2 linked regions of the Flectobacillus major DSM 103 genome follow. The protein of the gene in region 1 binds, or shares a complex with, the protein of each later gene. Links are inferred from orthologs where the notes say so. Each region holds a gene or a part of one and is shown in the gene's direction. Other genes may lie near its edges.

The links. The genes of interacting proteins can lie anywhere in the genome.
Region 2: the proteins of secY (region 1) and secA are in contact, whole or in part, in a crystal structure (PDB 3DIN), measured with the Thermotoga maritima proteins. The link is inferred for Flectobacillus major DSM 103 from one-to-one orthologs. Residues at the interface, in WP_004081795.1 of Thermotoga maritima: Glu108, Gly109, Glu110, Glu111, Ala236, Glu237, Arg238, Arg239, Ile240, Thr241, Ile242, Gln243, Tyr244, Ala245, Arg246, Arg247, Val248, Thr249, Gly250, Arg251, Arg252, Val253, Tyr254, Gly256, Ala257, Ser258, Thr259, Tyr260, Leu261, Pro262; in WP_004082002.1 of Thermotoga maritima: Glu261, Ala262, Arg263, Lys300, Ala301, Arg302, Thr303, Ile304, Ile305, Leu323, Tyr324, Asp325, Pro326, Val329, Ser330, Tyr333, Ile336, Lys340, Phe345, Val349, Glu363, Phe364, Tyr374, Ser375, Gly376, Gly377, Glu393, Ile395, Thr482, Ser483.

The regions. Positions count from the first base shown.
Region 1 is NZ_KE386491.1:3,209,016-3,216,851, reverse strand. Bases 5,030-7,834 are described here. They hold secY (preprotein translocase subunit SecY), read left to right. Parts: upstream 5,030-5,674; coding sequence 5,675-6,994; downstream 6,995-7,834. Other genes in these bases: map (type I methionyl aminopeptidase), read left to right, coding at 7,001-7,807; rplO (50S ribosomal protein L15), read left to right, coding at 5,094-5,540. In the rest of the region: rplP (50S ribosomal protein L16), read left to right, coding at 1-61; rpmC (50S ribosomal protein L29), read left to right, coding at 141-332; rpsQ (30S ribosomal protein S17), read left to right, coding at 436-690; rplN (50S ribosomal protein L14), read left to right, coding at 804-1,172; rplX (50S ribosomal protein L24), read left to right, coding at 1,191-1,523; rplE (50S ribosomal protein L5), read left to right, coding at 1,614-2,171; rpsN (30S ribosomal protein S14), read left to right, coding at 2,268-2,537; rpsH (30S ribosomal protein S8), read left to right, coding at 2,666-3,061; rplF (50S ribosomal protein L6), read left to right, coding at 3,168-3,722; rplR (50S ribosomal protein L18), read left to right, coding at 3,768-4,115; rpsE (30S ribosomal protein S5), read left to right, coding at 4,231-4,749; rpmD (50S ribosomal protein L30), read left to right, coding at 4,824-5,003. UniProt on the Escherichia coli protein: The central subunit of the protein translocation channel SecYEG. Consists of two halves formed by TMs 1-5 and 6-10.
Region 2 is NZ_KE386491.1:404,748-411,684, reverse strand. The notes cover bases 2,545-6,486. They hold secA (preprotein translocase subunit SecA), read left to right. Parts: upstream 2,545-2,914; coding sequence 2,915-6,286; downstream 6,287-6,486. Other genes in these bases: FLEMA_RS0103665 (hypothetical protein), read right to left, coding at 2,545-2,678. In the rest of the region: FLEMA_RS0103680 (response regulator transcription factor), read left to right, coding at 1-435; FLEMA_RS0103675 (NUDIX hydrolase), read left to right, coding at 463-1,095; FLEMA_RS67390 (hypothetical protein), read right to left, coding at 1,163-2,023; more of FLEMA_RS0103665, read right to left, coding at 2,190-2,544; FLEMA_RS0103645 (sugar 3,4-ketoisomerase), read left to right, coding at 6,760-6,937. UniProt on the Escherichia coli protein: Required for protein export, interacts with the SecYEG preprotein conducting channel.

The DNA.
Region 1 (7,836 bases):
AGCTCAGAAATTACCACTTCGTACAAAATTCGTAGTTCGTAGAGATTATCAAGAAGAATAGTATTTTTTGTCGTTAGTCGTTAGTCATTTGTCGTACCGACACATGATCAACGTCCAACGACTCAACGACTAATAGAACAATGAAAAACGCAGAAATCCAAAAATTGAGCTTAGAAGAGTTGAAAAACACTTTGGCTTCAGAAAAAGATGCTTTGGCACGTTTGAAGTTTGCTCACGCTATTTCTCCAATTGAGAACCCTTTGCGTTTGCGTGAAGCTCGTAAAGTGATTGCTCGCTTGGAAACTGCTATTACAGCAGCAGCCAAAAAATAATGCTCGGGGGGGCTTTCTCCTAAGTGTTACATAGTAAATGATTTTTTTAACAGACCTCATCAACATACCGCTTGAGGTCAATCGAAAACAACCAAATCCAACGATGGAAAGAAATCTAAGAAAAGTAAGGATTGGGCGTGTGGTGAGCAACAAGATGGACAAGTCTATCACCGTCGCCGTAGAAAGAAAAGTTAAGCACCCACTTTATGGTAAGTTTATGCAAAAAACTTCAAAAGTGATGGCTCATGATGAGAAAAACGAATGTGGAATCGGCGACACAGTTAAGGTTATGGAGACCCGTCCTTTGTCAAAGAACAAGCGTTGGAGATTAGTTGAAATTATCGAGAAAGCGAAATAATTCACTACTCCAGTTTCATCCAGCGTTAAGCACTATCTACAAGCTTTTCTTGGGCTAGTGTATAATTAACAATGATTTAATTTTTTCGCAATCTTTAATATACCAAGCAAACAATGGTACAGCAAGAATCAAGACTCGGCGTTGCTGATAACTCAGGTGCAAAAGAAGTACTGGTTATTCGTGTGCTGGGCGGTACAGGAAAAAGATATGCTTCTGTTGGTGACAAAATCGTAGTAACTGTGAAGTCTGCGTTATCGTCATCTAGCATGAAGAAAGGTACGGTTTCTAAAGCCGTAGTAGTAAGAACTAAAAAAGAAATTCGTCGCAAAGATGGTTCATATATCCGCTTTGAAGACAATGCAGCAGTTCTTTTAAATAACAATGACGAGCCACGTGGTACTCGTATTTTCGGGCCAGTTGCACGTGAATTACGTGAAGCAGGGTTTATGAAAATTGTTTCGTTAGCTCCAGAGGTACTTTAATCATAATTTGTAATCATCATGGAAAGAAAGTTTAATAAGCAGCCAAAACTGCACATCAAAACTGGTGATACTGTTGTGGTTATCGCTGGTAACGCTAAAGGTCAAACAGGCGTAATTACAAAAGTATTAGTTGAAAAACAACGTGCTATTGTAGAAGGTGTAAACCTTATCACAAAACACGTAAAACCTACTGCTAGCAACCCTCAAGGTGGCATCGTAAAAACAGAAGGTACAATCCATATTTCAAACCTTGCGGTTTCTGAAAATGGCAAAGCCGTTCGTACAGGTCGTAAATTGAACGAAAAAGGCAAGTTGCAGAGATTCTCAAAAGCAACTGGTAATTTTATTTAATCAATAATCAATGAACACTGTGCTACTTTTCATTCTTGAATAACAGCCAGTGGAAAAGTGGGTCGGAAATCCACATAAAGTTTCATAACAATGACAACTACAACAAGATTAAGAGACAAATACCAAAGTGAAGTTGTTCCTGCGTTGAAGGAAAAATTTCAGTACAAATCAATCATGCAGGTTCCAAAGATTACTAAAATCGTAATCAACAAAGGTATCGGAGCTGCAGTGGCTGATAAAAAATTGATTGATACTGGTCTTGAAGAATTAACACTTATTGCTGGTCAGAAAGCTGTGGCTACTATGTCTAAAAAGGCAATCTCTAACTTCAAATTGCGTGAAAACATGCCTATCGGTGTGAAAGTAACATTGAGAGGTGAAAAGATGTACGAATTTCTTGACCGTTTAACTGCAGTAGCTCTTCCTCGTGTACGTGACTTCAAAGGGGTTTCTGACAAAGGATTTGATGGCCGTGGTAACTATACATTAGGTGTTAAAGAACAAATTATCTTCCCTGAGATTTCTATTGACAAAGTAAGCAAAATCTCTGGTATGGATATTACATTCGTGACCACAGCTAATACTGATGCTGAAGCGTATGCCTTGTTACAGCAAATGGGTATGCCTTTCGCTAATTTGAAGAAGTAATTTAACTACGTTATCCGTTATTCGTTATCCGCTTTAGGAATACGTTCTTTTTCGGGTAACGGATAACCGACAACAGATAAAAAAGATTCAAGCACAATGGCAAAAGAATCAATCAAAGCAAGAGAAAGAAAAAAAGAAGCAACCGTTGCTAAATACGCTGCAAAGCGTGCAGCTCTTAAAGCTGCTGGCGATTACTTAGGTTTAGACAAATTACCTAAAAATGCTTCACCAGTACGTTTGCACAATCGTTGTAAGCTAACAGGTCGTCCAAGAGGTTATATGCGTAAATTCGGCATTAACCGTGTGACTTTCCGTGAAATGGCTTCAGCAGGATTGATTCCAGGCGTAACTAAATCAAGCTGGTAATTTCCTTTACGATAAAATTTATCGTAAGCTTTATTAAAATCAGCCAGTTATGGTTGTTTTTTTAAATTCAATTCCGTAATTTTGCGAGCCTTTTCCTAGAGAAAAGATCGTTTCAAATATCGAAAACAATGACAGATCCAATAGCAGATTACTTAACACGATTGAGAAATGCCATCAAGGCACGTCACAGAATCGTTGAAATTCCTGCTTCTAACATCAAAAAGGAAATCACAAAAGTGCTTTTTGATAAAGGATATATTCAAAACTACAAGTTCGACGATACAACTGTTCAGGGTACAATCAAAATCGCTTTGAAATACAACCCAGTTACAAAACAGCCTGCTATCGTGAAGTTGGAGAGAGTATCTAAGCCAGGTTTACGTAAATACAAAGGTGCTGGAGAGTTACCACGTGTATTGAATGGTTTAGGTGTAGCTATCCTTTCAACATCAAAAGGTGTAATTACAGACAAAGAAGCCCGTGTACTCAATGTAGGTGGTGAAGTTCTTTGTTTCGTATATTAATCTTAACAATGGGGAATAAGTCTAGTAAAGGTTTGTTCCCTAACTTATTTTCAAATAACGCTGAAAGAGGTATAATGGCCTCCATCTAAGCAAAAACAAAAAAGTCATGTCAAGAGTTGGTAATAAACTTATCACACTTCCTGCTGGTGTTACTGTAGCCGTTGATAAAAATACAGTGACTGTAAAAGGAGCAAAAGGAACCCTTGTTCGTACTATCGATTCAGATATTACAGTAGAAGTTGAGGGTAACGAGTTGCGTGTAAAACGCCCTACTGAACAAAAGCGTCATAAGGCTCTACACGGATTGTACCGTGCATTGATTAACAACATGGTTGTTGGTGTTAGCGACGGTTTCAAAAAAGAAATGGAAATCGTAGGGGTTGGTTACAAAGCTTCTAATCAAGGAAATATTCTTGAATTGGCATTGGGTTACTCACACGCCATTTTTATGCAAATCCCTTCTGAGTTGAAAGTTACAACAGCAATGGAAAAAGGTCAAAACCCTAAAGTTGTTTTGGAAGGTATCGATAAGGAATTAATAGGCCAAGTTGCAGCAAAGATTCGTTCTCTTCGTAAAGTTGAACCTTACAAAGGTAAAGGTATTCGCTTCGTGGGTGAGCAAATCCGTAGAAAAGCTGGTAAAGCTGGTGGTAAGAAATAGCATTTAATCATCGTGGGTCGGTAATCCACAAAATATCTAATACAAATGGCTACGCAAAAAGATTTAAGAAGATTACGTATTAAGCTTTCTATCAGAGCGAAAGTTTCTGGTACAGCTGAAAAGCCAAGATTGTCTGTTTTCCGTTCAAATACTGCAATTTATGCACAGCTTATTGATGATGTGAAAGGACAAACTTTAGCTGCTGCTTCATCTAAGGAATTAGGGTTAAAAAGCGGTAATGTTGAAAGTGCAAAGCAAGTAGGTGCTAAAATCGCTGAAAAAGCTTTAACTGCAGGAATTTCAACAGTTGTTTTTGACCGTAACGGTTACTTGTACCATGGTCGTGTTAAGGCAGTGGCAGAAGGTGCAAGAGAAGGAGGTCTTAAATTTTAATTAGTCAATTTGAAATTGTGCAACGCGGTTCGCCGCCCTTCTAAAAATGAAAGTTTTTGATGTTAAAGCACAGATTTCAAATTTTCAAATTCAACAATTTTCAAATTAGAAAAAAATGTCGCAATTAATATCAAAACCTATCAAGGTTAACGAAGGCGAATTAAAAGAAAGAGTTGTAGCTATCAATCGCGTAGCGAAAGTAGTGAAAGGTGGACGTCGTTTCAGCTTCTCTGCAATCGTTGTTGTTGGTGATGGCAAAGGCGTAGTAGGGTTCGGTTTGGGTAAAGCAAACGAAGTTACTGACGCTATCTCTAAAGGTATAGAAGACGCTAAGAAAAACTTATTCCAAGTTGCTCTTTTGAAAGCAACTGTACCTCACGAACAAATTGGTAAGTTCTCAGGTGGTTTCGTATTGTTGAAGCCTGCTGCTCCGGGTACTGGAGTAATTGCGGGTGGTGCAATGCGTGCTGTTCTTGAAGCTGCTGGTGTTCATGATGTATTGGCTAAATCAAAAGGTTCTTCAAACCCTCACAACGTGGTAAAAGCAACTGTAGATGCTCTTGTTAAAATGAGAAATCCTCATACAGTAGCTTTCCAAAGAAGTGTATCTTTAGCAAAAGTATTTAACGGATAGTTTATTTTAGTTGATTGAATTGAGCTTGCAGTATTACTACAAGCTCAATTCTTGAAACTCAAAAATATAAAACCATGTCAAAGGTAAAAATCACTCAAGTTAAGAGTACAATCAAACGCCCTGAAGTTCAAAAACGCACTATTCAAGCTCTTGGATTAGGTAAATTGAACAAAAGCGTAGAAAAAGAATTGAATCCTGCTATTGAAGGTATGATTCGTGCTGTACAGCATTTGATTGTAGTCGAAAAAATCTAATTGTACTTCTTTCTTTCATAAAAAGAGGTCAATTGAGCGAGTTACTTCACGGTGAAGTAGCGTTTAGCAATTAATTAACTTATTACAACAATGAATTTATCGTCATTAAAGCCCGCTCAGGGCTCTACTAAGGTAAGAAAAAGAGTTGGTCGTGGTGCAGGTTCTGGTTTAGGTGGAACTTCTGCTCGTGGTCACAAAGGTGCTCAGTCTCGTTCAGGTTACTCTCGTAAGAGTGGTTTTGAAGGTGGTCAGATGCCAATCCAACGTCGTGTTCCGAAGTTTGGTTTCAAAAATATCAACCGTGTAGAATATAAAGCTATCAACCTTGATACAATTCAAGCTTTGATTGAAGAAACAGGTGTTACTGTTATTACGCACGATGTATTGTATCAAAATGGTTTGGTTTCTAAAAATGACTTGGTGAAAATCTTGTCACGTGGTGAAATCAAAACTGCTGTAGAGATACAAGTAAAAGGTTTCTCTGCTTCTGCTAAAGCTGCTATTGAAGCTGCAGGTGGTAAAGCAGTGGTAGCTTAGTTTTCAATTTGAAAATCGATAGACAACAGAAATTATTAGGTAATCATTGTAAAATTGTACAACAGATTTGTAATTCACAAAAAAGTTGAACATCTTTCGAGTTATATTCTATAACGATTACTTAAACAGATAGCATGAACAAGTTTATTAGCACTATCAAAAACATTTTCTCAATAGAGGAATTAAGAGGTCGAATTCTTAATACCCTGTTGTTTATCACCTTTTTTCGCCTTGGATCTTACGTAGTTTTACCAGGTGTAGATGCCACTAAGTTAGCGCAGAAGGGTGACGGCGGTTTATTAGGTTTGTTGAATATGTTCTCAGGTGGAGCGTTTAATAATGCTTCTATCTTTGCCTTAGGCATCATGCCATATATTTCTGCTTCTATTGCAATCCAATTATTGACGATTGCATTACCATATTTCCAAAAGATGCAGAAGGATGGGGAGTCAGGTCGCAAAAAGTTAAACCAAATCACTCGTGTTCTAACGATTTTTGTGACGGCTGCACAGGCTTTTACATATTTGCAAGTAACAATTCCTGCTGAGGCTATTCTTGTTTCACCATGGTCGTTTCGTTTGTATTCTGTAATCATTTTGGTTGCTGGTACAATGTTCTGTATGTGGCTTGGCGAGAAAATCACAGATAAAGGAATTGGTAATGGTATCTCAATGCTAATTATGATTGGTATTGTGTCTCGTTTCCCTGCTTCTTTGTTGGGTGAAGCTCAATCAAGAGGAATGTCTGGTGCACTTTTATTCATTATTGAAGTTGTTGCTTTGTTCTTCGTGGTCATGGGTGCTGTAATGGTAACACAGGCGGTTCGCCGAATTCCAGTTCAGTATGCTAAGCAAGTGGTAGGTAATAGAGTTTCATTAAGTGGCGAACGTCAATATATTCCTTTGAAGTTGAACGCTGCAGGTGTTATGCCAATTATTTTTGCTCAAGCATTAATGTTTGTTCCAGGTTTGTTAGCTCAATCATTTGCAGACAAAAGTGAGTTTGCTCAGTCGGTAGCTCAAGCGTTTGGCGATTTTACAACTTGGCAATACAATTTATTGTTTGCAGTACTTATTATAGTATTTACATTTTTTTACACAGCTATTTCTATCAATCCAACTCAGATTTCTGACGATATGAAGCGTGGCGGTGGATTTGTACCAGGCGTAAAACCTGGCGAAGCTACTTCAAACTTTATTGCAGATATCTTAGATAGAATTACCTTACCAGGTGCATTTATGTTGGCTATCATTGCAATTTTACCTGCAGTAGCTAGTGTATTTGGAATCACTCGTGGTTTTGCATCTTTCTTCGGAGGAACTTCTCTTCTTATTTTAGTAGGTGTTGTTTTAGATACTCTACAACAAATTGAAAGTTATCTTTTGATGCGTAAATATGAAGGTTTGATGCAGTCTGGTAGAGTAAAAGGTAGAACTGAAGCAATCGCTCAGTAATAACAGATGATTTATTTAAAAACATCTTCCGAGTTAGAAATCATCCGAGCAAACGGTGTTATTTTAGGAAAAACACATGCCGAAGTTGCAAAGATTATTAAGCCCGGTATAACTACAAAAGAGTTAGACCAAGTGGCTTATGAGTTTATAAAAGATAATGGAGCTCATCCATCTTTTCTGAACTATAATGTAGGAGGGCATAAGTACCCCGCTTCATTATGTATCTCTGTGAACGATGTAGTTGTGCATGGAATTCCCAATAATTATCAATTGAAAGATGGTGATATTATTTCGATTGATTGCGGAGTTTATAAAAATGGCTTTCACGCAGACAGTGCATATACTTATGCGGTCGGCAATGTCAAAGAAGAAACCCTTCGTCTTTTACGTACCACTAAAGAGTCGCTTTACTTAGGTATAGCCCAAGCAGTAGCTGGTAAAAGAATTGGAGATATTGGATTTGCTATTCAGTCATATTGCGAGAAAGCAGGATTTACAGTTGTACGAGAGCTTGTTGGGCATGGTGTAGGTAAATCACTTCATGAAGGCCCAGAAGTAGCTAATTACGGAAAAAGAGGAGATGGGGCAAAATTGAAAGAAGGTATGGTGATTGCTATCGAGCCTATGATTAATCTAGGCAAAAGAGCTATCCATCAGGAAAACGACCACTGGACAATCAGAACTCAGGATCGTAAACCATCAGCTCATTTTGAACACACAGTGGCAGTTTGTAAGGATAAAGTTGATGTTTTAACAACCTTTGAATTTATAGAAGCTGCTATTCAATCTTCGGAGTACATCGTTGAAATTTGAAACTCTTTTAAAGGTAGCTGTTAATCGTT
Region 2 (6,937 bases), 2.8 Mb from region 1 along the record:
TTAAGGTCGTTTCGGGCTATTTATGATTATAGAATTGAACGGAAAAATGGGGCTACCACAAGGATATGCCAAGAAAACCTTATTTTGAAAGTCAATGAAGAAAAACAGGCTATCTATACGTTAGCTTATATCTCGGATATTACCCATTTCAAGAAAGACGGAAAGCAACACCTACTTCTTTCTGGAGGAAATACTGATATTTTATTAGAAATTGATAATAATCTCAGTACTTGTCAAAAATTGCCTTTACTAACCAAAAGAGAACTCGAAATTGCCAAACTTTTAGGGCAAGGCCGGCTCAGCGAGCATATTGCCCAAGATTTGTTTATCAGTGTCAATACTGTGAATAAACATCGCCAAAACATGTTACGAAAGCTAGGCTTAGCCGACACCCTTGAATTGATTAATTTTCTTAAAATATACCGACTAATCTAACAACACACTCTTCTAAATTTGCTTTCAATGAAAAATACCGATTGGCTCGCCATTGCTCAAAGAATACAATCTATTGCTCAGGCAGGCATATTTTACGCACAAGATAAACCCTTCGACCTTGAACGCTATCAGGAATTATCGGATTTGAGTATCAAAATTCTACAAAACCTCAGCGACGAGCCTATCGAAAAAATCACACGTTTATTTGCTAGCGAACGTGACGGATACCAAACGCCCAAAGTAGATGTTCGTTCGGTAATTTTCAATGACAATGGAGAAATCCTGTTGGTAAAAGAAAATGTCGATGGCAAATGGTCACTTCCTGGAGGTTGGGGCGATGTAGGTTATTCGCCCTCGGAAGTAGCCGAAAAAGAAGCTTGGGAAGAAACTGGGCTAAAAGTAAAAGCTCAAAAACTTTTGGGTGTATTTGATAAGAAAAATCATCCGCACCCTCCTCAAGCATGGTATGTGTATAAGCTGTTTATCCTTTGTGAAATCGTTGGCGGAACATTGGCCGCACATACACAAGAAACATCAGAAGTTGCATTTTTTACACTCGAAAACCTCCCTCTGCTGTCTGAAGATAGGATTGTAAAAAATCAAATAGAAATGATGTTTGACTATTACAAAAACCCCAGCAAACCCGTTTATTTTGACTAGATAAGTTTCTACAAAAAATCCTTTCTGAAACTTATCTATCAGAAAGGATTTTATATAAATTATTTTGCTATCGCTTTATAACAGGAACGGTTACCTCTACCACCGAGCTAACCTCTGTTCCTTTGTATTGAGCTGGTAGCCAATTGGGCATATCCTGCAAGGCATTAAGTACCTCTTCACTACTCTGGTAATCGGCCATTTTCATCAACTTAAAAGCTTCAGGTTTTCCGTTTTTCTTGACAACAAACTGTACTATTACTTGTTCCTGTTTTTCTTTGAGTTGAGCTTTCCTAGAGGCCTTTACGTTTTTTTCTAAATATTTTTTAAAAGCATCGCTTCCACCATGAAAAACAGCTCTTTGGTCGGGTTTAGTAAATATCGAATCACTAAGAGCTGCTTCTTCTAAAAGCGATAAAACCCTTATTCCACCAGCATAATATTGCTTTTTTTCTTCCTCTGTAAGCGTTACTTCTGCTGCGGCTTCCTTAACCACATAATCATAAATTCCTCCTGTAGTAGCCACTGTAGGTTCAGCTTGGGGAGCTGCCACAACAACCGTTTTGGGGGAAGGAGTCATCACAAGCAGAGGCTTTTGTTGGGCTTTTTGTCCTTGTAATTGCTTAATTTGGTTTTCCTCAAGCTCCAAATCATCAGGCAAAGATACCTCGGCCAGAGGAGTATCTTTTATAACCCAGTTGGGCGTTTCAGACACCGATTCAACCAAATACATTGACGCAAACAAATTTGATGCTAACAAGTTAGCAACATTAGATAAACTTATATTGGTAAGGTTACAAAGAACATAAACATCAACATCAGTACCTTGCAACTTAAATCCATTGACTATGTTTTTTTTTGAAGACTGAGAAAAAGAAGCGGATAATGAGACAAACAATATCAATATACTTTGTAGTATAATTTTTTTCATGGCGTTATAATATTTTATTCAGGTCTTGTAATTACCTACACAAATTTTATGCCACTAGACTCTAGAAAATCAAGAAATTCACTAGATTTATACTACCTACTGTATTATCAACTGATAATCAGACCTATACTTCCCCACAAATATTCTACTATTTGTGGGGTTTAGATTAATATTTGAGAGTTAGGACAGTATCTTTTTTAAAGAATCTTTTTACAGTTACGTTCAAATCTCCCTCTTTCTTGACCAAGGTATTATTGGGGCCTATTTTATCCCAAAAATCGGTTTTTTCACCTACTAAATCTACGGTATTTTTCTCGTAAGTAGTATCATTAATCATCTTTGTCATTTCAATGTAATAATGAATATTGTCGGACGAAATAACGTTGGCCCATTTCTTGGTCACTTTTCCGTTCCAAACCATCTCTTTTACATCACTAGCTCCCGTAATAGTACGGTGCGTATTTTTTTTATCCATCACATAGTCAACCCCATAAGCCACCAATGCAATTAAAAAAGCGATAGGTGTAATTTTACCACTCAAAGGGCTTTTCTCGGGTCTTGACGAAGAATTACTTGCTCCACCGCCCAAATTTCCAAAAAGGGGCATTTTTAGCTTTTGACGAGGAGGACGGCGACGAGGGGGTGTTTGTTCCATGATATTCAGTTACTTATGTAAAAAAAAGTGTTTTGGGAATCTTCAAAGATACGACCAATTCTGTTTTGGCTACAATATTAATTATAACGAAATTGTTTTTAAAAGGTTCTAATGAACTAAATTTGTAAGTATTTAATTTTCTGTACGTAGTAGAATAGGGAGTTTAAATGCTATTCTTATCAAAAAAGAACCCTATTTATTAATCAAATCTCTAAAGATTAACGACAAAGAGCAAAATGATAAATTACTTAACCAAAGCAGTCACCAAGTTTTTTGGCACAAAGTCAGAACGTGATATTAAGGAACTATTACCTATCGTAGAAAATGTTAAGGTAGAATATGCCAAGCTTTCAAGCTTAACAGACGATCAATTACGTCAAAAAACGGCTGATTTAAAAGCCCTTATTCAAGAACGTTTGGCCAAGTTTGATGCAGATATTTCTGACCTTAAAATGGAAATAGAAGCCAACCCCGAAATGTCTGTAGATGCCAAAGAAGGTATCTTCAATGAAGTTGACAAACTAGAATTAGAACGTAATAAAGAATTAGAGGTTGTTTTGATGGACATCCTTCCACAAGCTTTTGCTATTGTAAAAGAAACTGCCCGAAGGTACACCGAAAACAAAAAACTAGAGGTTACGGCCACTGTTCACGACAAATTTATTGCTGCGAAAAAGAAAAACGTTGAAATTGTAGGCGATACCGCTATCTGGCATAACAAATGGACGGCCGCTGGCAACGAAATCGAGTGGAACATGATTCACTACGATGTACAGTTGATTGGGGGTATTGTTTTACACCAAGGTAAAATTGCCGAAATGGCAACGGGGGAAGGTAAAACGTTGGTTTCGACCCTGCCTTCTTTCTTGAATGCTTTGGCAGGCAAAGGTGTTCATTTGGTTACGGTCAACGACTACCTTGCCAAACGTGACTCGGAATGGAACGCTCCTTTATTTGAATTTCATGGATTGACCGTTGACTGTATCGACAAGCACGAACCTAATACCGACGAAAGACGACAAGCGTATTTGGCCGACATTACTTATGGTACTAACAACGAATTTGGCTTTGACTACCTCCGTGACAACATGGCTCGTAGCCCCGAAGAACAAGTTCAACGTAAGCACCACTTCGCTATGGTCGATGAGGTTGACTCCGTGTTAATTGATGATGCCCGTACGCCATTAATCATCAGTGGCCCAATGGCTCGTGGTGACGAACAAGACTTTGAAATCTTTAATCCTTTGGTAGCCCGTTTGGTTGAGCAACAAAAAAGAATTGTACAAGACCAATTGGTAGAAGCCAAAAAACTTATTGCCGCTGGCAAGAAAAAAGAGGGTGGTTTGGCTTTATTCCGTGCTTACAGAGGGCTTCCCAAAAGCCGTCCATTAATTAAGTTTTTGGGCGAAACAGGTACAAAACAAATCATGCAAGAAACAGAGGGTATCTATTTGGCTGAAAACCAAAAATTGATGCCTGAGGCTGATGCTCCGTTGATGTTTACGATTGAAGAAAAAAATAATCAAGTTGAAATGACCGAAAAAGGACTTGATTTTATGGCTCGGATGATTGATGATGCCAACTTCTTCGTAATTCCAGACCTTTCTGTAGATTTGAATGCTATTGAAAAAGACGAAACAATCAATGAACATGAGCGTCTAGTAAAAAAAGAAGCTCTAATTCGTGATTATTCTGCTAAAACACAGCGTATTCATACAGTAAGTCAATTGTTGAAGGCTTACACTTTGTTTGAGAAAGATACCGAATATATTATCGACGAAGGCAAAGTGAAAATCGTAGATGAACAAACTGGCCGTATTATGGATGGCCGTAGATATTCGGACGGATTACACCAAGCTATCGAGGCCAAAGAAAACGTAAATATCGAAGATGCTACTCAGACTTACGCTACAATTACGCTTCAAAACTATTTCCGTATGTACCACAAGCTTTGCGGTATGACGGGTACAGCCGAAACTGAAGCAGGCGAATTCTGGACAATCTATAAATTGGACGTAGTAACGATACCAACCAATAGAAAAATCTCTCGCCTCGACCACGAAGATAAAGTTTACAAAACAGTTCGTGAGAAATATAATGCTGTAGCTCAAGAAATTCAGGAGCTTGTAGATGCTGGTCGTCCAGTACTTGTAGGTACAACTTCGGTCGAAAACTCTGAGTTATTGAGTAGAATGTTGGCTATTCGCAAAATTAGCCACAATGTATTGAACGCCAAGCAGCACGCTCGTGAAGCCGAAATCGTTGCAGAAGCAGGTCAATCGGGCAAAGTAACCATTGCTACCAACATGGCCGGTCGTGGTACAGATATTAAGCTATCGCCAGAAGCTAAAAAAGCGGGTGGTTTGGCCATTGTAGGTACAGAGCGTCACGAATCTCGCCGTGTCGACCGCCAGTTGCGTGGTCGTGCAGGTCGTCAGGGGGATGTTGGTTCATCTCAATTCTTCTTGTCGCTCGACGACGACCTTATGCGTAAATTTGGTTCTGACCGTATTGCCAAAGTAATGGACCGTATGGGTATGGAAGAAGGAGAAGTAATCCAACACTCTATGATTACGTCGTCGGTAGAAAGAGCTCAGAAAAAAGTAGAAGAAAATAACTTTGGTATCAGAAAGCGTTTGTTGGAATATGACGACGTTATGAACTACCAACGTAATGCCATTTACAAACGTCGCCAAAATGCTTTGTTTGGCGAGCGGTTAGCATTGGATATTGCCAACAATATGTATGATGTTTGCTCGGAAATTATCCAGAACAATATTTCTTTTGAAGAGGTAGAACTGCGTTGTATTGATATTTTGGGTATCGAGCCACCTTTCCAACGTGAAGAATTCACCAAGCTTAATACACAACAACGCACAACTCGCTTGTACGATGTTGCCGAGAAGCATTACCACGAAAAGAATAAACAACTTGCCGAAAAAGTAGTTTTATTTGCACAAGAAGCCATTTCGCAAGGCTATTCAGGTATTCAAGTACCTATTACCAATGGTACTTTAGTAACGGGCTTGTTTGCCGATGCCAGAGAAACAATTGAAACAAAAGGCAAAAAGGTAATTGCTGAAATGGAGAAATTCATTGCTCTTAGCCTTATCGACCAAGAATGGAAAGAACACCTCCGTGACATGGACGATTTGAAGCAATCAGTACAAAATGCTGTTTTTGAACAAAAAGACCCACTATTGATTTACAAATTTGAAGCTGTTAAATTATTTGAACGTTTCCTAAGCAGAATCAATACCGATACTGTTAGTTTCTTGATGAAAGCAGATATGCCCGAAGCTCAACAAGCCGAGCAACCTGCCCCACAAGTAAAAGCAGCTCCACAACCTAAATTACAATTACAGAAAGAAGAAGCTATTTCTTCACTGGTTGGCGGTTTGGCAGGGGGCTTAGGTGGCGAAAACGACTATATCGACCCAAGTGCTGGTCAAAACGTTGAAAAAGTAGCTCCACGTCAGGCAATCAAAATAGCCGACCGCAACCAAAGAGTTACGGTACAATACAAAGACGGAAGCATTAAAGAAAATGTCAAATACAAAACCGTAGAGCAAGACGTTGAAAAAGGAATTGCAGTGGTTATTGCATAATAAAACAAAAAACGCCCGTAAAACGGGCGTTTTTTTGTGAATTAACCATTTTTATATTAAAGTCATATCCGCCTTTGGTTGGCTTCAACGTAATCGGATTTCTATTTTTAGCTACTTCACAAAAGTACAACATTTATAAGTTTTTCACAAAGTACTTATCACTTTGCCACTCAAACATACAGTTGTATTTTATCTATTTAGGGCATCCACTTAATAAATAGTCCCCAAAAGCAATTGTTTTCTTTGTAATATTCCTTTATTTTTGAATCTAGGTTACATATTATTTCCATAATTCTTTCCTTGAAAATCATCGTTTTTACAATTCTTGCCAATATACTTGGTATTGTAAAAAAAAATCCCATAAATATTATATTACGTTTAAATTAGGTAGAATACCCCCTGTCAGAAAATAACCAACATACAAATATTTTATTTTATAATAATAGCCCATTTGAAATTTATCTCAATAACTTATGAGTCAATTGCTACAATTAGATACATTTAGCTCAGATGCAGGGGATTTAACTGTATTTGAAAAAGTTCTACCAGGAACCATAAAAAGAGTTTTCTATATTCAAGGAAAAGAAAATGCGATAAGAGGTGGACATCGGCATAAAAAAACTTGGCAAGCTCTAGTATGTATATCAGGTA